4 regions of the Paenibacillus sp. MDMC362 genome follow, and region 4 is predicted to be linked to each of the others. Evidence: riboswitches for the same ligand, from Rfam matches in the RefSeq annotation. Region 4 holds a riboswitch; each other region holds the start of a gene.
What was found. A riboswitch is a leader RNA that binds a small molecule or an ion and turns the genes downstream of it on or off. The one in region 4 is predicted to bind thiamine pyrophosphate.
Positions count from the first base shown of each region.

Region 1 (7,643 bases), on a different contig from region 4:
ACACGCGGAATTCCCTCTTCATCGGCCGTTCCAAGGAAACCAAAGTTCATGCCGCTAAGGAAGTCCTCGATTTCTTGTTGATCCTCCATCGTAAATTCGTCTCTTCTCATGGTTAAACGCTCCCCCTATCATTTTGATTAACAGCATACGATGAACATTGACAAGGAAAAAGCGCCAATTTAGAGTAATTTATATAGTCCAATTTTAAAGAATAACAATAGAGGAGTCGTCATTATGGAGCTGGGATTGCCATTCGAGACCTATGTGGAACAATATCGATATAAATATTTGGCTCTATACCACGCAATTCGCGCGGCCATTCATAGCGGCAAGCTGCCGGAAGGAACCCGACTTCCCGCAACACGTGAGCTTGCAAAGCTGTATGGCGTGTCCAGGGGATCGGCCGCGCAGTGTTATGACATGCTGATGGCCGAGGGTTACGTTGTATCCCGGCAGGGCAGCGGAACTTACGTGGCCGAAGGGATTGCTGCCATGGCAGACCAGCCGCCGTTGGCCGAGCGGGCGCCGGTGCTCTCCGCTTGGGGACAACGCCTGATGGGCCAAAGCGGGGAATATGTCTCGGCTCAGCAGCTGCTGGAGGAGCCACCCCCGGGTACGATCTCTTTCGCGAATGCGAGGATGCCCATGGAGGATTTCCCCTATTCGGAGTGGCGGAGCGCGTTATCCTACGCAGGCGGAAGCGGGGGAGCCGAACTGCGGAACGGCGCGCCGCCGGAAGGGGATATCGAACTGCGTCAGGCGATAGCCGGGCACCTGCGCTTTACGCGGGGCATACAGGCAGATCCCGAGCATATCGTGATCTTCAGCGGTTCCATGCAGGGGCTTGTCTTGATGTTTCAGCTGCTGGTTGATCCCGGCGATCACGTGGTGATGGAGGATCCGGGATATCAGGGAATCCACCGGGGCATAAGCCTGAGCGGCGGGATTCCGCTGCCGTCCCCCGTCGACGATGCCGGATTGATACCGCGTAACTGGGACGCCGGCCTGCTTGTCGTAAGCCCCAGCCGTCAATACCCGACGGGCGCGGTCCTGCCGCTCGAGCGGAGAAGGGCGCTGCTGACTTGGGCACGAAGCCGCCAGGCCTTTATTATCGAGGATGATTACGACAGCGAGTTCCGCTGGGGCGGCAAGCCGATTGAGCCCTTGCGGATGCTGGATAACGAGGGACGTGTCATCTTCGTCGGTTCGTTCTCGAAAACGATGTTTACCGGGCTCCGCATCGGGTATGCCGTGCTGCCCCCAAGCCTGGTTGAGGCGGTCGTGCAGGCCAAGGCTCTGTACGAGCCGATCTCGCCTGCCGTATTGGAGCAGCGCGCGCTGGCGCGCTTTATTGTGCGAGGGGGGTACGGTCGGCATCTTAGAAGAATGATCCGGCTGTACGGCGCACGGTATGGGGCGCTTCGCCAGGCGATGGATACCCATGCCTCCGAACTGTTTCGTCTTCACCCCGGTGATGCCGGGCTCCACGTTTATGCGAATTGGCTGCGCTCCGGGGAAGAGTATGTCCTGTTCCAGGAGGCTGCCCGAAAGCGCGGCGTCATGTTTCGGGATGCAGCGGCCTATCATCGTACGCCCGGGCCGCCTGCCGCCTGCTTCGGCTTCTCGCATCTCGGTTTATCCAGCATCGAAGAAGGGGTTGCCCGGATGGCGCAGGCATGGCGGGACATGCAAAAAACATAAAAAACGGGTATGATGGAAAAGAGGTTAATTTTTGAATGAGATGAGGGGGTTATGACGTGATGCTGAATGCATCGCCGTCTTCTTTTATAATCATGCCTGCGCTTGCCAAAATCGTATGTGAGCCGGGCTGGAAATGGCAAAAACGCGAAAGACCCATGCAGAATTATGATTTGTTCTATGTATGGAGCGGTGAAGGCACGGTCGAGCTCAATGACGAGCCCTTTGCCGTGGGAAAAGGAAGCTGCTTCCTGTTCCGACCAGGAGATCATACGAGCGCGACGCATAATCCGCAGAAACCGCTCGTATTGACATATATCCATTTTGACGTGGCCGACCCGGTTCAGCATATCCCTGCATCCTATCGCAAGCTGACGGAAACGATGGATTTCGAATATTTGCTCGCGCGCTACGTGCGTTTGTATCTGGACAAGCCCTATGGATCATTGGAGGAGGGGCAACTGATTCTGAAACAGCTGATGATTCATCTGCTGCGTTCGGATCTTGCTGAGCCGGTGGTCAAAAAAGCAAGCAATCAGCTGTCCGAAGCGATCCATGAAATCGCGAATTACGTCCGCCAGCACCCGGGTGTTCCCCATCGGGTCGAGGATTTGGCGGCCAGAGCGGGGTTGTCCCCCCGTTACTTCTCGATCAAGTTCAAGGAGCTGATCGGCACGCCGGTACAATCCTACATCATTCAGATGCGGATCGAGCGGGCGCAGCATCTGCTGCTGCATCAGGGGATGAACGTAACGGAGGTAGCCGACGCGCTGGGTTACCGGGATATATTTTTTTTCAGCCGGCAATTTAAGCAGTATACGGGCAAGAGCCCATCCGAGATTCGGTGATTTCCCGCCCTTCCATAACTTACCTGGCAAGTCGAAGGGCAAATGGGTTTCATAGCAAGCGCTTTAGGGTAAAAACGACGTACAGTTTCAAATATATGAAGGGGGGAGAGAGGAATGAGCCCAAGAAGACGGGTGCGTGGACGCTTCTTCAGTCGCGGTGGCTGCGCTATATTCAGAAATCGCTTGCGCCGCATGAAGACAACGACTCAGGATCATCAGAACGTGTGGTTTTAATGAGACTTGCCCTACATACGGGGACGTAGAATCCCGTTATCATATACGTTTTTTTCTGGATGAACGCAAAAGGGAGCTAAATGGCTCCCTTTTTTGATATGTTTTTGGGGTCCCCGCAAAGTATTTGGAATAAGCATCGAAGCATAGGCTCCACTTTGTGGTGCTATTTAATGGACGCGCATGGGAATAGGGGCCGTCTGATTACGTTATAACAGGATGCATATACGAATAGGGACTCTGTTGAGATTGCGAATATTTGTTATATTAGGGATATGCATAAAGCGCTGCGCTAATCGCAGGATTTTTAATGGACGGACAGGCATTACGGATAACGGAAGGGTGACGGGTGTGAAGGGTAAAGTGGCAAGGGCGGACCAAGCGGTGATTCGGTGGTAACGGCTGGAGCAGGAAAGGTTGTGCTGATCACGGGCGCGTCGAGCGGGTTCGGACTGCTCATCAGCTTGGAGCTGGCACAAGCGGGTTATGACGTGGCAGCGGGTCTGCGCAGGCCGGAGGCGGCTGCAGAGCTGTTGACCCGAGCCGAGCAAGCAGACGTTGCCGAACGCATTCACGTATTTCAGCTGGATATATGCATGGAGGAGCAAGTCAAGGCTGCTGCTTGGGAGTTAGAGCAGAAGTTCGGCCGCTTGGACGTGCTGGTAAACAATGCCGGCGAAGCGGTAGGCGGCATGGTGGAGGAAGTACCGCTCAGCGGCTGGCGAAAGCAGATGGAGACGAATTTTTTCGGGACCGTATCGGTGACGCAGCATATGCTCCCGCTGCTGCGCAAGACGGGACGATCCAAAGTCATTCTCATGAGCAGCATTAGCGGCGTGGTCGGCTTTCCGGGTTATGGTCCCTATGCGGCATCCAAATTTGCGCTGGAGGGGTTCGGCGAGAGCCTGTCCATGGAGTTGATGCCCTTTGGCATCGATGTCGTACTGATCCAGCCCGGTGCCTATGGCACGCCGATCTGGAATAAAAGCTTTGGGGAGCTTACGGTAAAGGAAGGATCACCCTACAGCGGTCTGCTGAAGGGCGTGCTGGACTATTCCGAGCGGACAGCCAGGGGGAGCGGGGATCCGCAGGAGGTAGCCAGGCTTGTGGCAAACATTGCGTCCATGTCCAAACCGAAGTTCCGCTATAGGCTGCCCCGAGGTACGCGGCTGACCGCATGGATCAAGGGCGTACTGCCGGATCGGCTGTTTCAGCGGATCGTTTATCGGATGCTGGACCGGCGTTAATCATTCATGAAGCGAATGGTTCATGGCCTTAACTTGTCGTGTGATGCTTGGTGAGGCTTGATAAGGTGAATGGAGTTACCCTTTTCTGGTCGGGGACGGGTGGAGCAAACCGAGCAGCTCTCCCATTTTTACCTTGGATCCGGGTCCCAGGTCACCGCGCGGAGTAAACGTGCCGTTCTCTGTCAAAAGCACGACGGTAGAGCCAAATTCAAAGTACGCGAGTTCATCGCCGATCTCGTATTTCTTCACGTTCTCGTCCGCATAACGGATGCTGCTTACGTTCATGGCTCCGACCTTCACGACGGCAACTTCGCCGAACTCATGCGCAATATAGGTAATGAGGCGCTCATTACGGCTGAGCACACGCCGGATATGGGTCATCGCAAAATCGTTCACGGGGTAAACGCGTCCCTTTAGATGCTCGCTTTCCGCCTGAACACCGGTTACCGGGGAATGAATGCGATGATAATCGGTTGGGCTTAAATACAATACAAATGCATAACCGTTGATGTAGTTTTCCATTCTCGGTGACTTGGCGAGCAGCTCGCTCAGGGTATAATCCTGTCCCTTGACGCTCAGAATGGTGCCGGCATTAACGGCGCACATCGCCGAAATCGTGGCATCGACGGGGCTTACCATGGCATCGGCGGTGTCGTCTATGGCGCGCAGGCCTATTTTTAACCGGCGGGAAAAGAATTCGTTCAGTGAGCGGTATTCGTGGATTTCTTTCTCCGCTTCATGCGCCGGGATTTGATAAATTCGTATGAATGCAGGTATTAGATGACGGCTCAGCCGGCTGTGGGAACAATGCCCCATGATTCGGGACAGCCACTTGCGGGAGGACAGCTCAGTCATCAGACGCAGCAATTGTTTAGCCATGTCATTCTCCTTTGTGCATAGGTGTCAGCAATAAACGTTGGTGGAAAAGCCAATCACTCTGATATTGACATAGAATGAGCTGGAAATCAATAAATAGCCATTTTTGAAAAAAGGTTCTTGCTAATTGGAGAACGAATGTGTATTTTAAGATTAACATGAAACCGAATAGGGAATACGGGGGCTTGAGTGAATCAGGCTGAGATTGCAGCTGTTATCCGCTGTTGACCGTTAATCTGAACTGGGTAATGCCAGCGTAGAGAATATCCGACCCTGCCTACATAGGGCCTATTTTTCCGTCTGCGCGTTTTCCAGACGGTTTTTTGTTGTGTTTACACAAAAATAGAGGTGGAGAGGGGAATGTGTGGTTATGGGAACATCTGTGCAAGAGAAGTTGGGGGTTCAGCCTCGAAAAGGGCTGCGGTTAAGCAATATTTTGGTGACGGTGCTGGTATCGCTGGTGCTTGGCGTCATTTATCACTTCTGGGGTTCGGTTTATAATCTGTTAAAACCGCTGTTCTTTGAAGCGGATGAGTTGTTATACGGAATGTGGTTCGCTGCAGCCACGCTTGCTTACTTGCTAATCCGAAAGCCGGGAGTGGCCATCATTGCGGAAGTGGCGGCTGCCCACGTGGAAGTGCTGTTTGGCAGCGGCTGGGGATTGACTCTGCTGCTATATGGCCTCATTCAAGGACTTGGGGCAGAATTGGTATTCGCGGCGTTCCGTTATCGGAGCACCTCGGCGTGGACGCTGGCGATTGCCGGAGCAGGCGCAGCCATCGGATCGATGATGATGGACTTCTATTACAGCTATACCGATGACCTGCAGACGTGGATGTTCCTGGCCAAATACGGTATGCGGGTACTCAGCGGCGCCGTCATTGCAGGCCTGCTCATGCTCTTGCTGGCCAAAGCCTTGGACCGCACGGGCGTCACATCCCTGCTGCGTCCTGCGTCGAAGAAGGATTACGAAGCACTGGATGATCCGCGCCATGTCTAATGCCGCGGTTAGCCCGGTTTCGGCTCAGTCCGCTGAGATGGTTCCGGAACCGGCCATGTATGTGGAGGGATTGCGTCTGAAGTATCCGGGCGAGGAGCGGCTGATGTTCAAAGACCTTTCCTTCTCGGCTGTCCGCGGGGAGAAGGTGCTGCTGCTCGGTCCTAGCGGCTGCGGCAAGTCCACGCTGCTGCAGGTGCTTAGCGGGATGATTCCCCGCGCAACGGAGGTGCCGATGAAATGCGAGTCGCAGCTGATTCCTCGCTCTTGGGGTTATGTATTCCAAGATCCGGATACCCAGTTCTGCATGCCGTACGTGGATGAAGAGCTGGCTTTCGTATTGGAAAACCTAAGTGTCCCCCGCGACCAGATGAAGGATCGGATGCAAGCGGCGCTCCGCGAGGTGGGTCTTGATCTTGAGGAGCTTCATATGCCGATCGGGCATTTGTCCCAAGGCATGAAGCAAAGGTTAGCGCTGGCTTCGGCTCTGCTGCTGGAGCCGGAGGTGCTGTTCCTTGACGAGCCATCTGCCTTGCTCGACCCGGAAGGAAGGGAGCAAATCTGGTCCGCGGTGAAGGCCGTATCGGAAGGGCGGACGCTGATCATCGTGGAGCACCGGATCGAAGAAATGGCCAAATACGTGGATCGTGTCGTACTGTTCAGCCCGGATGGCGTGATTCTGGGCGAAGGACCTCCAGCAGCGATATTCGCAGAATATCAGCGGGAACTCCAAGCCTATGGAATCTGGTATCCCGGCGTATGGGAAGATTATGCGCAGACCCGGGCGGGCAGAGAGCTGTTTGCTCCGGTCGATGCACTTGGCGATGAGCAGGGTAATCGTAATCTCCTGCATGAGGCTGCTCCGCCGTACGCTCAATGTGGGGAGCCTGTCATTCAATTGGCGAATTTCAGGGGAATGAGATGGGATAAACCGGTCATCAGCCTCCCTTCGGCCGAGGTGTTTCCGGGACAGTTTATTGCGGTCGTAGGCCCGAACGGAGCAGGCAAAAGCTCGCTGCTGCTCAGTTTGATGGGGCTGCTTCGCGCCGAAGGGACCTATATGCTCTGCGGGGAAGAGGTCATTCAGGGCAAGCGCAGGAAGCTGCGGAAGAAGAGAGAGCAGCAGCTGCGTCAAATCGGGTTCGTGTTTCAGAATCCGGAGCTTCAATTCCTGACGGAGCGCATCGGCGATGAGGTGGTGTACTCGCTGCTGGTGGATCATGTGCCGCCGGAGGAAGCGAAGGCGCAGGCCGACCGCTGTCTTGAACGCTTTGGATTGAAAGGCTTGGAGGCCAGGCATCCGTATCAGCTGTCGACAGGCCAAAAGCGCCGCTTGAGCGTGGCTACGGCCATGGCGAGGCATCCGTCCGTCCTGCTCCTGGATGAGCCGACCTTCGGACAGGATGCACGGAATACGTTCGCGATCCTGGAGATGTGCGAGCAGCTCCGCCGCGGGGGAACCGCCATTCTCATGGTGACGCATGAAATGGAGGTCGCGCAGCGGGTCGCCACGCATGTATGGGAAATCCGGGAGGGACAGCTGACCTCGAGCATGCCTTCTCCGCGCTGGTCTGGCCGGATTGCATCCGGGCAGACGGCTAAGGGAGTAAACGGCGCTGCAGGCCCTCAAGGTACCTCAGCCGCGGCCGATCATCGCCTCACGGGGGTGAACGCATGAACATATGGAACCCCGTGCGGATCACTTGGCTGCACCGGGCGAATCCGGTGGTGAAGCTGGGTCTAATC
Region 1 covers NZ_QLYT01000041.1:31,398-39,040, reverse strand. Annotated here, with positions in the region: gene DP091_RS20680 (pyridoxamine 5'-phosphate oxidase family protein) at 1-110, opposite strand, end outside; gene pdxR (MocR-like pyridoxine biosynthesis transcription factor PdxR) at 235-1,701, shown strand; gene DP091_RS20670 (helix-turn-helix domain-containing protein) at 1,761-2,546, shown strand; gene DP091_RS20665 (SDR family oxidoreductase) at 3,170-4,024, shown strand; gene asd (archaetidylserine decarboxylase) at 4,100-4,903, opposite strand; TPP riboswitch at 5,068-5,180, shown strand; gene DP091_RS20655 (ECF transporter S component) at 5,271-5,900, shown strand; gene DP091_RS20650 (ABC transporter ATP-binding protein) at 5,893-7,575, shown strand; gene DP091_RS20645 (energy-coupling factor transporter transmembrane component T family protein) at 7,572-7,643, shown strand, end outside.
Region 1: it holds a riboswitch for thiamine pyrophosphate, as region 4 does, so the genes downstream of both, DP091_RS20655 (ECF transporter S component) here and tenA (thiaminase II) in region 4, are expected to answer to the same signal.

Region 2 (7,643 bases), on a different contig from region 4:
AAACAGATACCCCTGCGAGAGCTCGATCCCGATTTCTCGGCAAAAATGAAACTCCTCCCTTCTTTCAATGCCTTCTGCCAGCACCATGGCCCCAAAATCATGAGCCTTGTTCGTGATCACTTTGAGCTGCTCCTGCTGTGCGGGATTGCGATCGCAATGATCGATCAGACTCCGGTCGATCTTGACATAATCCGGCTTAAGCTTAATCATCTGCTCCAATGTGGAATAACCTGCACCAACGTCATCCATGGCTACCGAGATTCCATGACTGCGATACACCTCGAAAATCGATTGCAAATGCTCAACATCATCAATCTTCTCGGTTTCCACGACCTCAAATACGAAATCCCTCGGATCCAGGTGGAGCCTGTCTATGGTATGAAAGGTGTGGCTTAGACACATCTGCGCATCATATATGGAGGATGGCAGGAAGTTCACGAATCGCTTAACGCCGATGGGAAGCCACTCGGCACTGGTCTCGATGGCACTGGTTCGTGCCGCCCGGTCCAGGAATGCATGCAATCCGGTTTTACGGGCTGTCTCAAACAGCTCATACGGCTGGAACCTGGCTCCCCACTCTACCGGACGAAGGAGAAACTCGTAGGCAAAGATCTGCTCAGATGAATCCACGATGGGCTGCATATAGCTCGTGAACTGCTTATGTAAAATGATACTTACCATATCGTAATGCTCCATCTGCAGTTCGAACTTCTGCATAGGGGTCCAAGAATGCCGGATTTGCGGAGCTTCTCCACCGGTAACACAGAAGGACAGCTCTTGACGAATCTTCAGCGGAAGGGGCTGCAGACACTTTATCATGGAGATCAGGTCCGCACGTACCTTGTAGTTTACAGCACAACCCTCATTGTTCTCTTGTACCGCGTAGCCGTTCACTGCCAGCAACTGAATAAGCTCACCACTTGCAGGCTTTATATGAATGGTCCCCTGGTCCTCAATCGGTTCAAAGGTGCTGCAATTGTCGCAAATCATGTTCGTCCTCCTTGGCAAGCTAGCTCTCACTATGCTTCTTATCGGCATTTTGAATATGATTTCTTTGCATTTTATGGATTTTATATCGAAGTTATGACCTATTTTAAGAGAAATGCGCAAGATTCGTGCAATGATTACGCTAAATTCTACAAAAATCGACTTTTATTGCTTGTAACAACGCACTATCAATACGATGGTCATGCTTGATCTACTCAAGCTTTTGATCCAAAAGCTGCAGCAGCATCGTCCGCTCCACATCAAAATGCCAAGGGGCGTTCCGTTCCTTCGCCGCATACATCGCGGCATCGGCGCGACCAATCAGCTCCTGGTCATTTCTGGCATGATCCGGATAAACCGCAATGCCGATACTCGGCGTGGTTCGGACTTCATGCCCTTCCAATTCGTATGGCTCGCTAAGCATCGTCCAGATCTCCTCCGCCATCCAGATCAGCTCCTGATCCTCACCAGCCGGATGGATCATAACGGTGAATTCGTCTCCTCCTAAACGGGAAACCAAAACTCCCTTAGATTCAAGGGATTGAAGCCGGTCTGCAACCTTTCGAATCAACAGATCGCCGGCACGGTGGCCGTATCGGTCATTGACTCGTTTGAAACGGTTCATATCCATATACAGCAAGCCTACGCGGGAACCTGCGCGGTCCGCCTCCTTCAGCGAGCTCGCCAGCCTTGCATTAAAATAACGGCGATTATACAGCCCCGTGAGATCATCACGATGTGCCAGGGCTTCACTCTGCATCAGACTTTCATGCAGTCGGTCAAACAAACGGTCGTTCTCGAACTGGATTAAAATCTGCCTGAATAGAATCAGGATCACGCACAGGGATAGACCGGTAAACAGTCCAGTCCATCCTCCAAACCGCAGCGCCATAAGGGCAACCATCCCGCCAAGCACGCTGTAGGGAAGCAGATACCTTACGACCAGGTTTCCGACTGAGCGCGGCTCCCGCTCGCCAACGGACGGTTTACGGGAATCAGGAGCGGACTGCCCACCTGCGAAACTAATGAATAATACCGATATCGTATAGAGTGGATGCAGGTAGGAGCGAAGCTCGATATCCAAAAGATCAACGAGATAGATGTACAGAACATCCCCGGCAATATAAGTGCTTCCGCCGAGACATAACAGAATGGCCGCCCATTTCCCTAACAGTCCGGTATTAAAATATAACACCAGCGTAAAAAAGATAAGTACCATTGCACACAGGGGATACAGCATGTCCACCCAAAGGTTTCCCCATATTGCCTCATGGGCCAGACCCTGAAGCTCAGGCTTGATGAAATATTCCCACCCTACCGTCATGACGGCAATGCCAACAATCACGATATCCAGCATAAACCGGAGTCCCCGAAGCGAACCTTGAACATGCCGGAATAAATAAATGAGAGAGCTTGCGAACAGAATGAGTTCAAGTCCCCAGAACAAATGGGTTAGGATCGATGAGAAAGCGCTCTCTTTTCCAAACCAAACATAACAAGCATGAATGATTCGTGCCGCTGCATCCCCCATCAATCCGAGACTAACAATAAGCCAAAACCTGCGAAGATGAACCTCATAACGCCGACTAATCCGCATTAAATAAACGGAGGCGGCTACAGGAGGAATTATGACTAGAACACGCTGAAGCGATAAAGCCTCAGGCATCCACAGAGCAATCATGATTTGAATGAATGCATATATCATGGCGAGTCGAATCCACAGATGATCTGCTGGAGTTGGACTCATAAGCATTCCTCCTCGGCCAAAAGGTAAGCTGGATCGCTTTCGTATGTTAGGTCTTTTGAATTAATCTCTCTATTTCTCATGATACTTTTTACCCACCCAAAAGTAAAGATGAGGAAATGAAAGAAAAATCATCTTTATCAGCCCCACCCTAAACACAACTCCCACTTGACGTATAGGGATTATGTGATAATATTTCAGTCATATCTCATATAGATAGATCGGAAAGGGAGTTGAACCATGTCACAGAAACGATTGGATCATGTTGGTATTGTTGTCCGGGACATAGAAGCTACAATCGCCTTCTATACATCCGTAGTCGGACTAGAACTAAAGGATCGCCTAACCCATACGAATGGCGTCATCCAGCTGGCATTCCTCGGTTTTAACGGCAGCAACGAGACGGAAGTCGAGCTTATTCAGGGATACAGCAACTCGCTGCCTGCGGAGGGCACCGTTCATCATTTTGCAGTCAGCACGGATAACATTGAAGAGGAATATGCCCGGGTTCAAGGACTTGACGTTCCTCACTTGGACGAGGAAATCGTGACGCTCCCGAATGGTTTCCGTTATTTCTTCGTGCATGGTCCCGAAGGGGAATGGATTGAGTTCTTCCAGCGATAACCTCAATATAGAAGCCTTATTCAAATCCTTTATTCCGTGAAAGGTTCATAGGATTAATTAATCCTTCCCATGGCAAGTGTTCTGAGCAAAGACCTGCCTCGCTCGCGCTCCTTCGAACTAGACAGGTCTGGTGTGTTAGGACTATAATAGCGGATGTAATGATCAAAACTTCATAAATACCGGGGGAGCTGGATTTGGCCGGCTGAGAGTGTATCCGATATGATACTGACCCTTACACCTGATCTGGGTAATGCCAGCGTAGGAAGCCCATGTTTGCGGCAGCTTTTTATTTGCCGTGGTATACACTTACGCCGTCATGCGTCCTGATATCATCAGGGCGTTTTTTTGTGGAGTTGCGAGGTAATAGAAAGAGAACTCAAAGGAGAGAAGAAACGATGAAGAAGGGAAGATGGATTCCGCTGCTTCTCGCTTGCGTCCTGCTTATGGTCGCGTCCGGATGCGGTACAAGCGGACAGAACAAGAAGACAGGTGCCGAAGGCGAAGGCAGTCAGACCCCCGGAAAACTCCGTGACGTTCAGCTGATGCTCGATTGGTCCGCCAATACGAATCACACCGGCCTGTATGCAGCGAAGGAGCTTGGGTATTATGAGGAAGAAGGGCTTAATGTCCAGATCGTCCAGCCGGGAGCAGGCGGAACGGATACGCTGGTCGCATCCGGTAACGTGCCGTTTGGCATCAGCTATCAGGAGGGCGTAACGCTGGCCAGAACCCAAGGATTGCCGCTCGTTTCCATTGCAGCGATCATTCAGCATAATACGTCCGGCTTTGCCGCCCCTAAGGACAAAGGCATCGCGAAAGCAGGCGATTTTGAAGGAAAATCCTATGGCGGCTGGGGCTCGCCTGTGGAGGAAGCCGTCATGAAATCCATCATGGAGATCGATGGCGCCGATGTCAGCAAGGTGAAAATGGTCAATATGGGCGATGCCGATTATTTTACGGCCGTCAAACGCGACATTGATTTTGCCTGGATCTTCTATGCTTGGACAGGTATTGAAGCCGAGCTTCGCAATGAACCGCTTGACATGATTTATGTGAAGGACTACTCCGAGCAGCTTGATTATTACACGCCGGTTATCGTGACGAACGAGAAGCTGATTCAGGAGGACCCCGAGCTTATCAAAGCGTTCATGCGGGCGACTTCAAAAGGATACGACTATGCGATTCAACATCCAGAAGATGCGGCAGCCCTGCTGTCGAAGGCGGTTCCTGACCTGGATGCCGAACTGGTTCTCGCCAGCCAAAAATGGCTGAGCCCCCGTTATCAGGATGATGCATCCCGCTGGGGTGAACAAAAAGCCGAAGTATGGTCGGGATATGCAGACTGGATGTTTGAGCGTAAGCTGCTGGAGAAAGAGCTTGACGCTGACCGCGCATTCACCAATGATTTTTTACCGGAGCAGCCATAAGGTTATTTCTATTTAAAAAGAAGAGAGACGACGTTTGCGGAAGGCTGTCTCTCTTCCATTACAATATAGCTTGCACGAAAGGATGAGTTTACATGGCGAATACGCTCTTGAGCATTCAAGTGATACCGAGAACGCCAAACGGGGCCGACAGCATCCCTTATGTAGATGAAGCGATTAAGGTCATTCAGGAATCAGGCGTGAAATACGAGGTTCATGCACTCGAAACGACCATGGAAGGAGAGCTCGCCGAGCTGCTCAAGATCGTTGAGCGCATGCATGAAGCGCTGGTGAATGCGGGAAGTCCCAGCATCATATCCCAAGTCAGAATCGCCCATCATCCCAGCGGCATCAGCATGGATAAGCTGACTGAGAAATACCGTCCATGAGAAGCTGGTGGAGTTCGGTTTGGCCGCCCGTTGTGGCGGTCCTCTTCTTTTTGGCGGTATGGCAGGCCGCAGTATCCATATTCGACATTGAACCTTTTATTCTGCCTGCGCCGACGGCCATCGGGCATGAGGCCGTTACCGGAGCTTCCGGTCTCTTCCAGCATACAGCGGCCACCCTGCAATTAACCCTGATCGGATTTATGATCGGTACGGCGATCGGACTAGTCATCTCGCTGGCACTGCACATGGTGCCTTTTCTCAAAACCGCTCTTTATCCGCTTCTTATTCTTAGCCAGAATGTGCCGACAATCGCCCTTGCCCCGCTTCTCATGATATGGTTCGGCTTCGGCATGCTGCCCAAGGTTATCGTGATTACGCTGGTCTGCTTCTTCCCCGTCGCTGTTGCGGCCCTGGACGGACTGGCCCGTACTGACCGAACCATGATGAATTACATGCAGATGGCGGGGGCTTCCTCGTGGCAAATTTTCAGCAAGCTGGAGCTGCCGCATGCGCTTCCTTCCATCTTCTCCGGGATTCGAATTGCGGCCACCTATTCGGTCATGGGTGCGGTTATCGGGGAATGGATCGGATCGGACCGGGGAATCGGCCACTACATGATGCTGCAAAAATCCGGCTACCGCACGGATCGGGTATTTGTTGCCATCCTGGTCATCGTCCTGCTCAGCCTGCTGATGGTGCTGCTGATCACCCTGCTGGAGAAGCGGCTCATCCGCTGGAATCGAAAAGGTTAAATCCCATGAATAGACGTTTCGAATCTTATATGATAGGAGGCCATTTGTCGATATGACACATCAAGTACCCCTGACGGTCCAGGACGGAGCTGACCCGTCGGCTGCTTCGGTCTCAACCGCACCTGCCCTCGAGGTTCGCAGCCTTCGAAAAACCTTCCGTGACCGGCGCAGCGAAGTGCATGTTCTGGATGGCCTTTCGCTTCAAGTACAGCCCGGGGAATTCGTCTCCTTAATCGGTCCTTCAGGCAGCGGAAAGAGCACGCTCTTCCATATCATTGGGGGGTTAACAGCTCCGGATGCGGGCACTGTCCTCATGGACGATCAGGACGTGACCGGGGAAAAAGGCCGCATCGCCTACATGCCTCAACAGCCGGCCCTGTTCCCTTGGCGTACGGTGGAGGACAATGTGCTCCTTCCCGAGGAGCTGAGAGGCACCTCGAAAGCCGCTGCCAGGGAACATGCCCGCAGCTGGATGGAACGTGCCGGACTCAGCGGCTTCGAAAAAGCATATCCGCACACCCTCTCTGGCGGAATGCAGCAGCGAGCAGCTTTTCTGCGCGCACTGATGAGTCCGCAGGAAGTTATGTGCCTGGACGAACCGTTCAGTGCATTGGATGCGTTAACGCGCAGCGATATGCAGCGCTGGCTGCTCGATATCTGGGAGGATACGCGCCGTTCGGTGCTGATGATTACCCACCATATCGAGGAGGCGCTGCTCCTCTCGGACAGCATCTATATCTTGTCAGCACGGCCCGGAACCATCCTGAAACGGGTAGAAGTCCCTTTCTCCCGTCCGCGCCGGGAAAACATCCTGATGGATCCGTCCTTTATCGCATTAAAAACCGATATTTCCGCCATCATGCGGGAAGAACAGCACAAGCGCTGACCGATGAAGGCCAGCGTAATACATACATCCATGAGGGGCAAAGCGCTTCGTGGAAGCTTGCAAGCGAGGTGATGTCACGATGAAATCATTCATGCCGAGTAAAGCGAATTTCCCCCTGATCGACACTCATATTCATCTGGACAGTTATTCGTTATCCGATCAACAAGCGATTCTCGCGGATATCCGCCATCATGAGGTTCAATCCGTCATCTCTGTCTCCATGCATCTGGCTTCCTGCAAGCGAAATCTGGAGCTGGCCAGGCAGTACGAACCGATGGTGCGGCCGGCTTTCGGTTATCATCCGGAGCAGCCCCTCCCCTCCTCTGACGAAACCGAAGAGCTGCTGGATTGGATGGCAGAGCATGCTAATGAGATGATTGCCGTAGGAGAGGTGGGTCTCCCCTATTACGCCAGGCTGGAGGCTGAATCGGAAGGCCGACCTTGGGATAACCGCCCTTACGCCTATCTGTTGGAGCAATTTATAGCTTTTGCTAAGAAACATCATAAACCGGTGATTCTGCACGCTGTATATGAAGATGCGGATATCGCATGTGATTTGCTCGAAAAATACGGCGTCACTCGTGCCCATTTTCATTGGTTTAAGGGCTCCGGTGACACCTTGCAGCGGATGGCGGATAACGGATACTATATTTCCTTTACGCCCGACATCCTCTATGAGGAAGAAATTCGCGCTATGGCACGCAGGTATCCGGCTCATCTCGTCATGACCGAAACCGATGGGCCTTGGCCCTTCGAAGGTCCGTTCACCGGACAGATGACCCATCCTCGGTTGACAGCTTCTGTAGCTTCGGCATGGGCTGAGCTTAAGGGGCTGTC
Region 2 covers NZ_QLYT01000030.1:149,542-157,184, reverse strand. Annotated here, with positions in the region: gene DP091_RS16415 (EAL domain-containing protein) at 1-990, opposite strand, end outside; gene DP091_RS16410 (GGDEF domain-containing protein) at 1,199-2,734, opposite strand; gene DP091_RS16405 (VOC family protein) at 2,972-3,355, shown strand; TPP riboswitch at 3,527-3,637, shown strand; gene DP091_RS16400 (ABC transporter substrate-binding protein) at 3,751-4,782, shown strand; gene DP091_RS16395 (MTH1187 family thiamine-binding protein) at 4,875-5,168, shown strand; gene DP091_RS16390 (ABC transporter permease) at 5,165-5,920, shown strand; gene DP091_RS16385 (ABC transporter ATP-binding protein) at 5,973-6,806, shown strand; gene DP091_RS16380 (TatD family hydrolase) at 6,886-7,643, shown strand, end outside.
Region 2: it holds a riboswitch for thiamine pyrophosphate, as region 4 does, so the genes downstream of both, DP091_RS16400 (ABC transporter substrate-binding protein) here and tenA (thiaminase II) in region 4, are expected to answer to the same signal.

Region 3 (7,643 bases), on a different contig from region 4:
TGATAATGACGCTGAGCGTTGTAGAGAACGTGAACACCCGCTCTACAACCAATTGACCGCCGACCAGTGCAATAACGCTAATCAGTATGGATGCTGCTATTAAATATGAATGCCTATATGTCTTCATCACTTCGTAGGCAACATTGACCACCAGGAGCCCGAGGAATGTAATCGGACCTACCAAAGCGGTAGCCACCGAGATCAGAACAGCAACCACAATCAGAAGCCGCTTCACAACATAATCATAATTCACGCCGAGGTTGATCGCCTGCTCACGGCCTAGTGCCAGCACGTTCAGGTACTTGGCAAATCGGGCAAAGTACAGCAAGGTCAGCGCTACGACGATAACGGAAAGGACCAGAAGCTCGGTCTTCACATTGTTAAAGCTGGCAAACATTTTGTCGGCTACAAACTGGAACTCGTTCGGATCTATCAGCACTTCCATAAAGGAAGACATGCTGGAGAACAGGGTTCCGAAGATCATGCCGATCAGCAGCAGGAAGTAAATATTATTCCCTTCCCTTTTGAACAGAATCTTATATAAGACTCCGGCAAACAGGATCATCGCACCGACGTTGATCAGAAAGTTAACGTTGCCTCCCAGTTTGTACAGCGTGAAAGATCCAAAGACAAAGATGACGGTGGTCTGGATCAGTATATATAAGGAATCTAATCCCATAACACTAGGCGTCAATATCCGGTTATTCGTGACCGTTTGAAACACCGTGGTAGACAGAGCAATTGCTCCGCCGGTCAGAATAATGGCCAGCACCTTCTTGATTCTCCTCGGAAGCGCGTAATCCCAATTGCCGCCAAGATCAATGAACAGAAAGACTGCCACCAAGATGATTGCCGCTGCGGCCAACAGGCCGAGTTTGGCTTTATAAGTCATAAGCCTTTCTCCTCATCAGTAAGAAAATGAATATACCGCTTCCGAGTACGCCCACGGTTAGACTAATCGGAATTTCATAGGGATAGATAATGATCCGGCCCAAGATGTCACAGAACAGTACGAACCCGGCCCCCAGCAGCGCGGTATGCGAAAGGCTTTTTTTCAAATGGTCCCCTAAGTACAAACTAACAATATTAGGTATGATCAGACCAAGAAACGGAATCACGCCGACCGTCAGCACGACGGAAGCCGTAACCAGCGCCACGATGACCAGACCCAGATTCACAACTCTCCGGTAGTGAAGGCCCAGATTGGTAGCAAACTCCTCTCCCATTCCGGCCACCGTAAACTTGTTGGCGAACAGATACGCCAGAATCACGAGCGGGATACTAATATAGAGCATTTCATACTGGCCCTTCATGATCATGGAAAAATCACCCTGGAGCCATGCGGACATATTCTGAATAAGATCATATTTGTATGCAAAGAAGGTGGCGATCGAACTGACGATATTACCGAACATCAGCCCTACGAGCGGGATAAAGATCGCATCCTTGAACTTAATCCGATCCAGTATCTTCATGAAGATAAAGGTTCCCGCCAGAGCGAATACAAATGCCACAAGCATCTTGATAAGCGGTCCGCTTGTCGTGAAGACGAGCATGGCTACCAATATCCCCAGCCTGGCAGAGTCCATCGTACCTGCCGTGGTGGGCGATACGAACTTATTGCGGCTGAGCTGCTGCATGATCAATCCGCAGATGCTCATGCTGACACCCGCCAATATGAGACTGACAAGCCTAGGAATCCGGCTGACAAGCATAATATGCTGTTGTTGTTCGGTCATCGAGAATAATTGCAGTGGCGAAATATCTTTAACTCCAATAAATAATGAGATTATCGAGAGTACCACAACGGCTGCAAATAAGTATCTAATCTTCATGGCTCTTCCTTCTATGCGTATGTCTCTAAATACCTGTGTCGTGCAATTTTCGTCATCATTCTCATTGAGATTGATTATCAATTGCGTTCTGATATGCATTATATCATCCTCATTCTGGCTCGACAAGTATAATTGAGAATCAAAATCAATTAAATTGTTCATAATTGTCTATTTTGTTCATGAATTGTTCATAATATGAAGTTTCGTGGAGACCTAGCTTATGTCCAGGCAGAACCCACACTTTAGTTAAACCTCTCATTAATGCAGCTTCTGCATTAATGAGACTTCACTTAAAACGACAGGGATTCAATCCTCATTAAACAGATAAGGAAATTATATTTTCAGTATTAAAAGTCGTTGACAATTACTCTAAGTTATATTAATATCCTAACATAATTATTATTTCTAACTAAACGTAAGTTAGTGTGGAATGATAATTAAAACTATGGCTATTAACGTAAAATGCATATTTGCTTGGAGTAAGGGACATCTTCTTATCAGGCGTATGCAAATTCGATTACACCAGGAGGTTTTTTTTCAATGTCTAAAGATTTTTCAGCTGCACTCAAAAATCGCCGTTCTTATTACGGGATTAGCAAAGAATCCGTTATCTCGGACGAGCGTATTCAGGAAATCGTAAACGAAGCGGTTAAGTATACTCCGTCTTCTTTCAACTCCCAAAGTGCACGCGTCGTTGTATTGCTTGGCGAACAGCACGATAAGCTGTGGAACATCACGGAAGGCATCCTGAAGGAAGTTGTTGGCGATGAAGAAGCATTCAAATCCACTGCCGACAAAATGGCTTCATTCCGCGCTGGTTACGGTACGGTACTGTTCTTCGAGGACAACAACGTCATTGCCGGGCTGCAACAAAACTTTGCCCCTTATGCCGACAATTTCCCGGTATGGTCCAACCAATCCAACGGCATGCTGCAATTTGTAGTATGGACATCCCTTGAAGCAGAAGGTCTGGGCGCATCCCTGCAGCACTACAACCCGCTGATTGACGAAAAAGTAAAAGCCGAATGGAACATCCCGGAAAGCTGGAAGCTGATTGCTCAAATGCCTTTCGGTAAGCCGGTTGCTGAACCAGGCGAAAAAGAATTTGCACCGCTTGAAGATCGCGTGAAAGTATACAACTAATCAAATAGATGAAAAAAGCCGCCTCCCAAGTTCCCGCAATTGGGACAGGCGGTTATTTTATAATGGGCAAAGATTGAAAAAACGATGGCAAAACGATACAATTACACAGGTAAGAGCCCTCGAACTTCTACGATAACATGAAGCTCCGGGGCAAATCTTGCGGTAACCAACTACATAAGATGTTGGCTGTACTAGGGGTGCCATGTGCTGAGAGACGGCGGACTGCCGTCAACCCTTATCACCCGATCTAGGTCATACTAGCGTGGGGAAGTGTAGCATTTATGTTTATTTCCTTTCGTAGGCATAACTGCACTTTCTTCATGGGGTGCGGTTTTTTTGCGTGGACTTAAACAATGGGGAGGAAATGACAATGAATGAGCTAGTTTGCGGAACCAGCCGGATCGTCGGATGCCGGTTCTCGGTATTTCCCATGACAGACCGGTTTGTGGAGGTCATCATGGGCGCGCTGCAATCTGTGGATACGGGAAAGGTGTGGATTCAAACAGACGATGTGAGCACTTGCATTCGGGGACGTGCAGAGCATGTATTTGATGTTACAAGAGCGATATTCGCCCATGCTGCGGCGAGCGGCGTGCACACGGTTTTTAATGGGACTTATTCCATCGGCTGCCCAGGAGATACGGACGCCGATGTATATATGACTGAGGATTCGACCCGCTTGAACAACGACATCGGAGAACATGCCGATATGGAGACTGCCTGCCAATTCGCTCTTTACCCCATGGGTACGGACAAATACATGGATGTCATCTACGGTGAAGTAAATCGTGCGAAGGCAGCCGGCACGTTCGCCGGAAGCGTTCATTACGCCAGCCGGTTGGACGGATCCTTATCCCGGGTGTTCGGATCTCTTGAAGAGGCATTTTTGCATGCGATCCAATCCGACAGCAGCCATCTGGTCATGACTGCAGTGGTGTCGGCTCACAGCCCCTCGGTTAAAGCCGCATCGAATTGAGTTCGATCGAGGCAGACAAAAAGCCCGGCAAGCGCCGGGCTTTTTCTGTCACTACTGCCAAGAATCTTGACGGTTTAAACCCAAGCACTCAAGATGATTACGAGCAGGATAAAGAGAACCAAAATAATTCCTACTGAATTGCCCCATTCACCGCCGCCACATACTCCGCTCATGAAGATCCCCTCCTGGATTTAAAGTATCACGTGATGTAATCACACTATTATAGTATTTCCCGCGTCGTGCTAGCGTCACGGCTAATGTACCTCTCTTTATCTATTGGCAACGGTATTTTATTCCTCGTGACCGATGAGAAGTTTCCCTCCGTATGGAAGGAGCATTTCCTCGGTAAATGCCATAAGAACAGAAGAATCATCTTGGCGATACATCGCCGCGAGAGCTGCTTCCAATCGCTCTCCTAAGATTGTGTCATAGCGGTTAAACAGACGGAACAGCGTCTTCCCTTCTCCCGTCCACTCCCGGTTCACCCTAAGTATAAAATCACAGAGAATCGCGGCTATTTTGTGGACCGTAAACCATTTTTCGCCATCCCTTCGGGGACTCTTCAAGTCTAACATGTGCTCAGTCAGCACATAACGGTAATCGTTAATATCGGATATCGTCAAGGGCAGGGGGCCGTAATCCAAATCGCTTCGGGCTTCCGCCCGTACCACTTCCCCCTCGGGCAGCAGCCGCAGCACCGTTCCTTCTGCGATCATCCGCTGAAACGACGGATTCGCCGCGATCACTCCCTCGTCGAAATATTCACGATAGGAGGATAAAGACAATATAAAGATTTCCGCGATCCACCCATGCGCCTCTATCGTCCTCCTGCTGAAATCATGACCCTCTCGTTCAATGACCATAATGTCCAAATCGGATTGTTCATTATATTCGCCTCTGCTCGCGCTGCCGCCAAGCACTGCAAGCAAACAGTCGGAATAATCGTGTTGAATGACGCGCTCCGCTGCCTCTACCGGTTCCATCCTCATGCCGTTTCCTCCATTATGAATCTGATCCTCCCGAAAAAAGGGCTCAAAATATCTAATTCAGCTAAAACCCTAAACGTACCTGAATCATATGGTAAATAAACGATTACCCTCATGTTGATGACAAGGAAGAAGGGATAGATGAAATGAACTACATTCATATGCTCTCCAAATTAGGCATGGGCAGTGCCCACCCGGGAGGATTCGAGGCAACCCTCAGAATGCTGAAGAATTATCCCATTCAACCGGGCAGCCGCATTCTGGAGGTGGGGTGCGGAACTGGCAGAACCGCATGCCATCTTTCGGAAATGGGGTATCAAGTGACAGCTATTGATCTGAACGAAAATATGATCAAAAAAGCACGGGCGCGAGCCGAAGCGATGGAAATCGACGTGCAGTTCCTTCAAGCGGATGTATGCGCATTGCCTTTCGAAGACAACCAATTTGATCTGATCATGGCCGAGTCTGTTACCGTATTTACGGATACTTCGAAATCGCTGCCCGAATATTACCGCGTTCTGGATCGCGGAGGCGTCCTGCTAGACAGAGAATTGCTGCTTGATAAGCCCATGCCGGAAGCAAAGCTTCAGGAACTGCTTGAATTCTTCGGAATACCTAATCTGATGATGAGAGAGGAATGGGCGGAGTCCCTCTTGGCCTGCGGGTTTGAACAGGAAGAAATTCTGGAATACAACCACTTCAATGAGCAGCTAAAGGAAGAGCAGACACGTCATCTGGATTCATTTGAACAGCGCGATAAAGGACTCCTCTTCGATGTTGCGCTCTGGGAAACGCTGTTTAAGCATGACCGCATGATTCTGGATAATACCGATTATCTGGCTTCCGCCTTATTCCGGGCAGTAAAATAAAATCATTTCATATCTATGCATCAAGTGGGGATTCGCTTATCTGCTACGCATCCCCTCTCCCTCCTTATTTTCAGTCCTTTCGACCTAATCCAACACTTTTTGTCAATTCGTTCTATCTAGTTTTGCCCGTCGATGCTATAATCATGGTAAATATATCCTATGTTGTTGAGGAGGACTCATTCTTATGGCATGGTTCAACAGACTCCCTATCTCACGAAAAATTACTGCAGCCTGTTTTCTCATTGCCGCTTTGTTTGCGGTTCCAATGCTGCTTGCATTTATTCTAATGGGTAAAGCAATCATTGGCGTGGTCATCGTGGTGGTACTAACCGGTCTTACTTTTCCTCTTTCTCGCCTTATTGAGAAAACGCTTACCAACTCCTTCGCGGAAATCTCCAGCGTTTCTGCCAAAATCGCGAAAGGCGACTTCACCTTCCAGGTAGAAGAGGTTGGGGGCATGAACGATCTCAGCAGAACATTCAACAGCATGGTGGACAAGCTTCGTAAAATATTGCAGGAAACCTCGGATATTACGCGTCAGGTCATGACCTCAAGCTCCAATATCTCGATTAAAAACCAGGAGCTCATTCAAGTGATGAATCAAGTCTCATTATCTTCCAATGAGCTGGCCGTCGGGGCTAACGAAATTTCGGAAGACGTAGCCGAAATGACGCATTCCATTGGCGAGATCGAGGAGAAGGTCAGCAACTATACGCATTCGACCCAGGAAATGAATACCCGTTCGATCGAAACGCTGGGACTGGTTGAGCAAGGGAGGGACTCCGTCGCCAAGCAGTCTGCAGGAATGCAGCGTAATATTGACGCAACGGCCAAGGTCGCGGAGTCCATTGAGGCACTGGCCCGGAGTGCCAGAGGAATTACCCAGATCACGGAGACGATCTCTGAACTTGCCGATCAGACTAACTTGTTATCCTTGAACGCATCCATTGAAGCTGCAAGAGCAGGCGAGCACGGCGCAGGCTTTGCCGTTGTTGCCCAAGAGGTGCGTAAATTGGCCGAAGAATCCACGTCATCAACAAGGGAAGTATTCAATCTCGTACGGAGCATCGAATCGGACGTGAAACATGCGACCCAGAACATTAAAATTAATGAAGAGGTCGTCAGGCAGCAAACCGAAATGATCCGTGAAGCTGAGCTGGTGTTCATGGAGATTGTAAACAGTGTGCAATATATTTCGGAACAGATCGCCGCTTTCTCCAAGGAGAGCGAATCCATGCTCGAAAGTGCGAAGAACATTTCGTCCGCGATTCAGAATATATCGGCGATTACGCAGCAATCCGCCGCAGGAACGGAGCAGGTGTCGGCATCCATGAATGAAGGCATCTCATCGATCCAGAAGATGGCCGAGGAAGCGGAATCAATGAATAATGCCGTTTTCCGGCTGCAAAAAACGATCAACATTTTCAAATTTTAAGTAAGGTACAGTCTACATAATGTATACGCGCTTTCGAAGCGGCAACGAGCCGAAATGCAAGAAATGGCTGTGCTAGGATAACATCCTGAGCACAGCCATTCTTCATTGGACACATTTTTGAATATAACGAACCGTCCGTTAAGTGGGCAAACCTTCATAGCGGCAGCCCCCTTTTAAATCATGTAGAGTACTCCAGCACTATGGCTCGTTCCATAACCGCGCGATATTCACAAGCTGACCTTCCTCAAACTCGGCTCGGTAAATATCCGGCAGCGTCGTACCCAGCCAGAAATGATAATCGAATCGTTGATCATAATGCTGCAGCATGAGTGTCATAATGTCGCCGTGGGTGCCAATCACGACACGCTTTCCGATATGCATGTTCAGAATTTCCTTTAG
Region 3 covers NZ_QLYT01000010.1:50,894-58,536, forward strand. Annotated here, with positions in the region: gene DP091_RS04945 (iron chelate uptake ABC transporter family permease subunit) at 1-892, opposite strand, end outside; gene DP091_RS04950 (ABC transporter permease) at 882-1,835, opposite strand; gene DP091_RS04955 (nitroreductase family protein) at 2,376-2,978, shown strand; TPP riboswitch at 3,162-3,264, shown strand; gene DP091_RS04960 (YkoF family thiamine/hydroxymethylpyrimidine-binding protein) at 3,349-3,954, shown strand; gene DP091_RS04965 (YjcZ family sporulation protein) at 4,029-4,127, opposite strand; gene DP091_RS04970 (nucleotidyltransferase domain-containing protein) at 4,245-4,943, opposite strand; gene DP091_RS04975 (class I SAM-dependent methyltransferase) at 5,087-5,809, shown strand; gene DP091_RS04980 (methyl-accepting chemotaxis protein) at 5,994-7,244, shown strand; gene DP091_RS04985 (histidine phosphatase family protein) at 7,443-7,643, opposite strand, start outside.
Region 3: it holds a riboswitch for thiamine pyrophosphate, as region 4 does, so the genes downstream of both, DP091_RS04960 (YkoF family thiamine/hydroxymethylpyrimidine-binding protein) here and tenA (thiaminase II) in region 4, are expected to answer to the same signal.

Region 4 (7,643 bases):
GTTGGCCATATAATTCTGTAAAGGAGATACCATCGTATATGAGGTCCATGACCGGAGTACTGCCGGGATTACCGAATCTGTCATCATTCTTGATCAGGGGGGAGCGTTCCTCACTAAACTCCCCGTTATGGCTGGCAGTTCTCGTTTGACCGTACGTCCTTTCTGACGGATGCAACTCTTCCTGCTGCGTATCCGCCACGATAGCAGGTCCTCTGTCTCTTTCGTGATCCGCATCTTCACCGCTGCCAAGCAAACCCTCGTCATGCCCGCCTTTGATCACAACAATCCTGGGACCCAGACCATGAATGCGTCTCGCTGCTTCTTTCCGATCTTCGATCGTGCGGATACGTATCCCCGCCAATACTTCGGCCTCCGGTATATTGGGGGTGGCAATCAACGCCAGCGGCAGCAAATCCTCTCTTAAAGCCTGCACCGCTTCGCTTTGCAGCAGCTCCGCACCGCCCTTGGCGATCATCACGGGATCCACAACGACCTTCTCCCAGCCGAATGCCCGAATCCGGTCAGCAGCCAGGCGAATGATCTCGGCATTGAACAGCATGCCCGTCTTCAATGCATCGACTCCGAGGTCCGAGCCTACCGCTTCCATCTGCTCCGCTACTGCTTCGGGGGGCAGGGGATATACGCCGTGAACCCCCAATGTATTCTGCACCGTGATCGCCGTAATCGCAGACATGCCATATACGCCGAGCTCCTGGAAGGTTTTCAGATCGGCCTGAATGCCGGCACCGCCGCCGCTGTCAGACCCCGCAATCGTCAGTGCCCGAGGAACGTGAGACTTGCTCATCGTGCGCCACCTGCAGCGGATGCTTCTGCTTTCCGGACAGCGGCATAGCCCTCCAGCGAGCCAGGATGAAGTTCTGCCAGTTCATTCAGGAAAGCGATCTGGAAGCTTCCCGGTCCCTGGTCCGCCGTTCGCTCCGCAGCTCTCGCCGCCGCGGCCCCGTAGAAGGCCAGACCCGCCGTTCCGGCAAGCAGCAGGTTTGCTTCTACCGCTGCAAAGGCACCCAGCACCGAGGTCAGCAGGCACCCTGCGCCGGTTACCTTCGTGAGGAGAGCATCCCCGCCGGTAATGAGGCGTACCTCGTTTCCATCGGTAATCACGTCCTCTTCACCGGTAATCGCCACGATCGTGCCTAATTCGCATGCAGCCCGCACGGCCAGCCCGGCATGATCGCCACCTGCGCTATTGCCAGCGTCTACACCTTTGATCTCGCGGGCCTCCCCGACAAGGTGAGCGACTTCAGCCGCATTCCCGCGCACGAGCGATACCTTCACCTCACCTAGGATCCGCAGCGCCGACTCCGTCCGAAAACGGGTTGCTCCCGCGCCGACCGGGTCCAGCAGCACAGGCACGCCGTGTGCGTTCGCCGATTGTCCGGCTATAATCATCGCATCCACCAGCTCGCGGTTCAGCGTGCCGATGTTTAATACGAGCGCGCCCGCGATGGCGGCCATATCCGCCACTTCCTCCGGCGCGTAAGCCATGACCGGCGACGCGCCCAGCGCGTACAAGCCGTTCGCCGTAAAATTCGTAACCACCACGTTCGTCATGTTGTGAACGAGGGGGCTCGTCTGCCGTACCTGTGTTAAAAGCGCCGAAACTTCTTTTTCCCATGTATGCATATGAATCAGCCTCTCTTATCTATATTGGAATTTATGAGCTTGTTACGTCTCTTTACAGCACAGCGGCCTGCAGGGGCACCGGCCATTCCTCCTGCTTATAAGCCATATCCCAAAACATATACTCCAGCTGGCAGCTCAGCATGAAATACTCCTTCATCCGTTCCCGCTCGGCTGCCGTCGCACGCTCCGCCCATTCATCGACACGGCTGCAGAACTTGGCTGTCGCGTCTTCGCCCCGGTTGCCGTAGAAATAAATCCAGTCGTAGAACGGATGGGATTCATCCGGCTTCACTTCATCCAGGAGCTTGCGGCCAATCTCCAGGTAGGTCCACGGGCAAGGCAGCAGTACGGCCATAATCTCGCCCAGACTGCCCTCATGCGCCACCGTCAGCATATGACGGATATAATGATGCGCGGACGGAGCCAGCGGATAGCCTTGAAGCTCATCGTAGGTCACCCCGGCGGCTGCGCAAAAATTCTGGTGCGGATGCACCTCGCTATGCAGGATGAATGAAATCTGTTCGTTAAAAGCCGCGATTTCTTCTCGGCTGGTCGATTTGGATATGGCAATTCCGTAAATCCGCATGTAAGCGTTCAAATACTCAAAATCCTGCTTCACATAGTGGATCAGCTGTTCCCGCGCCAGTTTCCCCTCGGCAATGCCTTTTACAAAGGGATGATCGAAGATTGCTTGAAAAATGCCTCCCGCCTGCTGACGGAGCTCTTGCGAAAAACTCATTTTTGTCCCCACCTCCAACATATTGAAGAGCAGGAAGTCCATAAGACACGACTTTCCAGGCAACGCTAAAAAGCCGCCCCGAAAACTGGAGCGGCTTCGTCAACAAGTCCGAGTGCGCCAAAAAACGCACCAAGACCTCATATTCGAAGGCTCCACTTTCCTACGCTAGTACGAACTAGATCAGGTTCAAAGGGTCCAAGATACGCTCTTGTCTCAGCCGCTAACGGCTCCCCTAGTGGACTTCCTATTCTTTTGTCTAATACTGTACATAGGTTTGCAGATACTGTCAAACGTTAACGGTTCGTGGACGGAACTCCACTTCGGAAATCTTCCCGAGACCGGTTGATCATGATGTTGTACCGTGGCAGAGGTCTTTCGCGAATAAAAAACGCCGGCTACCCGGCACTTGTTTCAGAAACACTGACGCTCGGTTGTCATGTATTCCCCAACATAATGAGTACATAAGAGCAAACAAACTAAAATGAAGCATAAAAAGGAGCGTATTTATGACGAACCCATCAAAAGCGGTTAAACCCATTCCGGATGGCTACACCTCCGTAACACCATGGATTATCTCAAGAAACTCCGCGGCGCTAATCGAATTCCTGGAGAAGGCTTTTCAAGCCGAAGAGTTAGCCCGCGTCTATGTTGGCAATGGTGTCATCGGCCATGCCGAGGTGCGAATCGGGGATGCCGTCGTCATGATGTTTGACGCGAAACCGGAATGGCCGGATAGCCCGGCGTACCTCCGTCTATATGTTGAGGATTGCGACGCCGTCCACCAGCAAGCGCTTGCCGCAGGAGCCGTCTCGGTGACGGAGCCAACGAGTTTGTTCTTCGGCGACCGGGTGGGACGGGTACGGGACCCGTTCGGCAACTTATGGTGGATTCAGACGCGATTGGAGGACCTAACGCCCGAGGAGATGGAACGACGCGCCCAGGACCCGGATTACATGAAGGCAATGACCTATGTTGCCGGTGCGGAAATCGTGGTGAAGATTTCGTAACAAGGTGAAGTGAGATCGAGCGTCATTTCAGGGAGAACATCATGGGTGGTTCGATTCCAAGGGGTATGCATGAATGGCTGGGATTATAATCGGTGTAGGGGCCGGGGGGAACCCAGAGTAGCTATGGTTTAGAGGTAGAAACCGGGGAGCACAGAGTATATAGTTGAGGCTACTGCTGGGCTTGGTGCGACTGCTGGGATTGGGGCTACTACTGGTCCTCGTGCTACTGCTGGCTTGGTGCGACTGCTGGTATTGATGCTACTGCTGGTATTGGTGCTACTGGTATTGGTGCTACTGCTGGTATTGGTGCGACTGCTGGTATTGATGCTACTGAATCTTGGAGCTACTGCTGGCTTGGTGCGACTGCTCAGAGGGCATAGCGGACTGAGGATACGTTATTTAGCTGAAAAGGCGTAATTTTCGAGAGTTAACGGACACCAGATACGTTATTCATAGAATATGGGCGTAAAAAGGCAGTTTATTGCGGTGATAAGCGATCCTGTGTCCGTTAGTTTTAAGAATCGAAGGTAAATCAGGCAAATAAGGGAACTAGTGTCCGTTAACGGATCAGGGGAGCGGTATAAAATACGGAGCTGGCATAGCTGTGCCGGTGAGTGGTGTGCACGCAGCTACATAAGCGGTGAGGCGGTGGTGCTGCACACGCAGCGATACTGCTTATGCGCCATGCTGGACACGCTGCGATACAAAAAAGGAGGCATCCCTTAAGATCTAAGATCTTTTGGAATGCCTCCTTTATGCTTTTTCCTAGCATCATCCGCTATACGATAATACTAGCCTGCTGCATTCGTCTGCATTCGTCTGCATTCGTCTGCATTCATTACTGAATGCCGTAGAATTCTTGAAGCTGGTCAATCATCAGATTCGCTGCCAGGATGCCGCCTGCTGTATTCCAGATGGCATCGTCCACTTTGTGGGCCTGGCCGTTCTTGACGACATTCAGGTTATTCCACAGTGGATCGTTGATCCATTCCTGCTCGGTTTGGTTGGCGCCGCCATCCCCGGTTTCATAAGTGAAGTAGAACAGTCTGTCGGCTTCTACCTCAGGTAAACGCTCCTTCGTGATCTCGTCAACGAAATCGTCCTTGGCGTTCTTGGTCATATCGTTGCGGGCGATGCCGATTTTATCGAAAATAACGCCCGAGAACGTATTGGTGTGGTATACACGCGTCTTGCCAGCCATGAAACGGACCACGGAGACGGTCTCGTCCAGCTTGCTTCCGGCCTTCTCTTTGAAATCCTGAATCCGCTTGTCGTATGCAGCCAATAGCTCTTCGCCTTCGGATACCTTGTTCAGCGCTTTGGCATACAGCTCAAAATTGTTCTGCCACTCGCCGCGAAGATCCTCGGCAAAAACGGTCGGCGCGATCGCCTTCAATTGCTCGTATACTTTCTCCTGACGCATCTTGTTGCCGATAATCAGGTCCGGCTGCAGGCCGGCGATCAGCTCGATGTTCGGCTGGCTCTCTTCCCCGACAACGGTAACGCCTTCCATCTGGTCTTTAATATGCGGATACCAAGGGTCGCCTGTCCAGGATCTAACGGCACCTACAGGCTTCACGCCCAATGCGAGAAGCGCCTCGGTTCCTTCGTTCGTAAGGACGACAACCTTTTGAGGCGTTCCCTTGATCGTTTCCGTCCCCATGGCATGCGTAACTTCATACGATTCGCCGCCGGCTGCAGCGCCGCTGTTGCCCTCTGCGGTATTCGTTGTCTCGCCGCCCGCATTGTTTGCATTTTCTTTTGCCGGGCTTGCTCCGCACCCGGCAAGAATCACGATCATGATCAGAGCCAGCAAGCTAAACTTGAGGCCTCTCGTTGGTTTATGTTTCACTTTTTTTCCCATTCCTATCTAAATCCCCCTTATGTCATATCCCTCTACTTGAAAATCATTATCAATCACTGATTCAAAACTATAAAGGGTTTCATGAAAAATATCAAGATATTTATGAGAATGATTATCAAGCTCATTGACAGATGGGGTCCCTTCACCTAAAATTCATATGAACTTAATTATTCATGGACTTAAGAAAGTGAGCATATATGCGCGTATTCGGACTATTCATATCGCTATTGGCGCTGGCTGCTGCCGTCATGGGCAGCATCGCATTTGGAGTAACGAACATACCTCTTCATCAGGTATGGGAATCGTTCACTCACTTCAACGGGAGCAATGAGCATCTGATCATTCTCATGGCAAGACTGCCCCGCGCGCTCATTGCGCTTGCTGTAGGAGCATCCCTGGCTGTTGCGGGTGCCCTTATGCAAGTCATCACGCGCAATCCGATTGCATCGCCCAGCACGCTGGGCGTCAACTCCGGTGCCGCCTTTTTCATTATAATGTCCGCAGGCTGGCTGGGCGTAAGCGGACTCCAATCCCTTACCTGGGTTGCGCTGATCGGAGCCGCGGTCAGCGGGGGTATCGTATTTTTCCTGGGCAGCATCGGGAGGGACGGCATGACGCCGGTAAAAATCACCCTCGCGGGTGCCTCCATAGCCGCCTTCTTCCACTCCCTGACGCAGGGATTGATGCTCTCCGACGGCAAAATGTTCGACCAGGTGCTGGTATGGCTTGTCGGTTCGGTAGCCGGACGCGATTTGAACCAACTCGCAGCCGTGTGGCCGTACATGACCGTTGGCATGCTGGCTGCACTCCTGCTGGGCCGTCATCTGAACGCCCTCTCCATGGGTGACGATATCGCGCAGAGCCTTGGGCAAAAAACAGCCCTCATTAAGCTGTTAGCGGCAGCGGCCGTTATATTGCTGGCTGGAGGTTCCGTTGCCGCTGCTGGACCCATCGCATTCGTCGGAATCATCATCCCGCATATCGTTCGGTATTTAATAGGAAATGATTATCGCTGGATTCTGCCTTACAGCGCGGTGCTGGGCGCACTTCTGCTGGTGACGGCCGATCTCGGTTCCCGATATATTGCCATGCCGAAGGAAGTCCCGGTTGGCGTGATGACCGCAATCATCGGCGTGCCGTTCTTCGTGTACATAGCCAGGAAAGGAAGACGAGCACAATGAGTAAACACCGCATATTCCGCTCCAGGAACGCGAAAGTATCGTTTATGCTGGAGAGAAGAACACTATGGGTATGCCTGATCCTATTCGTGCTTTGCGTCACCACCATGATTATTAGCACAGGGACGGGAAGCCAGTTTGTTTCGCCGCTTCATGTCATAAAGGCATTGTTCGGCGATGCTCCGCCTATGGAGCAGGTCATCGTCATGCAGCTGAGGCTGCCTCGAATTATTATCGCCGTGCTGATCGGCGCCGCTCTCGCGGTGGCAGGGGCTATTCTGCAGGGCGTCATCCGCAATCCCCTGGCCTCTCCCGATGTCATCGGCATAACGGAGGGAGCATCGCTTGGGGCGGTTCTCTTCATCTTCATATTTACGGGCACCGTATCGATCCACTGGATGCCGCTATTCGCCATCCTTGGTGCCTTTTTCATTACCGGTCTATTGTACGTGCTCGCCTGGAAAAATGGCGTATCGCCGCTGCGGCTCGTCCTAATCGGGATTGGAGTATCGGCTGCCATCAAATCGATCTCCTATATGCTGATCATATCCGGGCCGCTGCAGCTGGCCGACCGCTCCCTAACCTTTATGGCAGGCAGCATTTACGGCATGTCCTGGGATAAGGACGTTATGACCCTGCTGCCTTGGGTAGCCGTACTTCTACCGCTTACGTGGCTGCAAGCCCGCAATGTGAACATTCAAGCCTTAGGAGACGACGTTGCCAGCAGCACAGGCGCCCAGGTTCAGAAGCAGCGGCTGATCCTAATCGGACTCAGCGTCGCCCTGGCCGGAGCAGCCATCTCGATCGGCGGCGCCATCGCCTTCATCGGTCTGATGGCACCGCACATGGCTCGCAGGCTGGTGGGCCCCAACTTCGGAAGCGTACTGCCAGTCAGCGCCCTGATTGGAGCGATTCTACTGCTTGTCGCCGACCTGGTAGCACGGACGGCATTTCTGCCGCGCGACGTGCCGGCAGGCGTATTCACCGCCGCGATCGGCGCGCCGTTCTTCCTCTACTTGCTGTACCGTAACCGCAATCGATTCTAGAACCGAAAGGAGCTGGCGTCATGAATACGCTGGAAGCAAAGGGATTGGGTCTGTCCTACGGGGGAGACTTTATATTCGAAAATCTGGATTTAACCGTGCCTATAGGTAAAATCACCGTGTTTATCGGCAGCAACGGCTGCGGCAAGTCCACTTTGCTGCGCTCCA
Region 4 covers NZ_QLYT01000053.1:26,922-34,564, forward strand. Annotated here, with positions in the region: gene thiD (bifunctional hydroxymethylpyrimidine kinase/phosphomethylpyrimidine kinase) at 1-805, opposite strand, end outside; gene thiM (hydroxyethylthiazole kinase) at 802-1,644, opposite strand; gene tenA (thiaminase II) at 1,697-2,383, opposite strand; TPP riboswitch at 2,524-2,627, opposite strand; gene DP091_RS24540 (VOC family protein) at 2,890-3,390, shown strand; gene DP091_RS24545 (ABC transporter substrate-binding protein) at 4,229-5,254, opposite strand; gene DP091_RS24550 (FecCD family ABC transporter permease) at 5,452-6,435, shown strand; gene DP091_RS24555 (FecCD family ABC transporter permease) at 6,432-7,478, shown strand; gene DP091_RS24560 (ABC transporter ATP-binding protein) at 7,499-7,643, shown strand, end outside.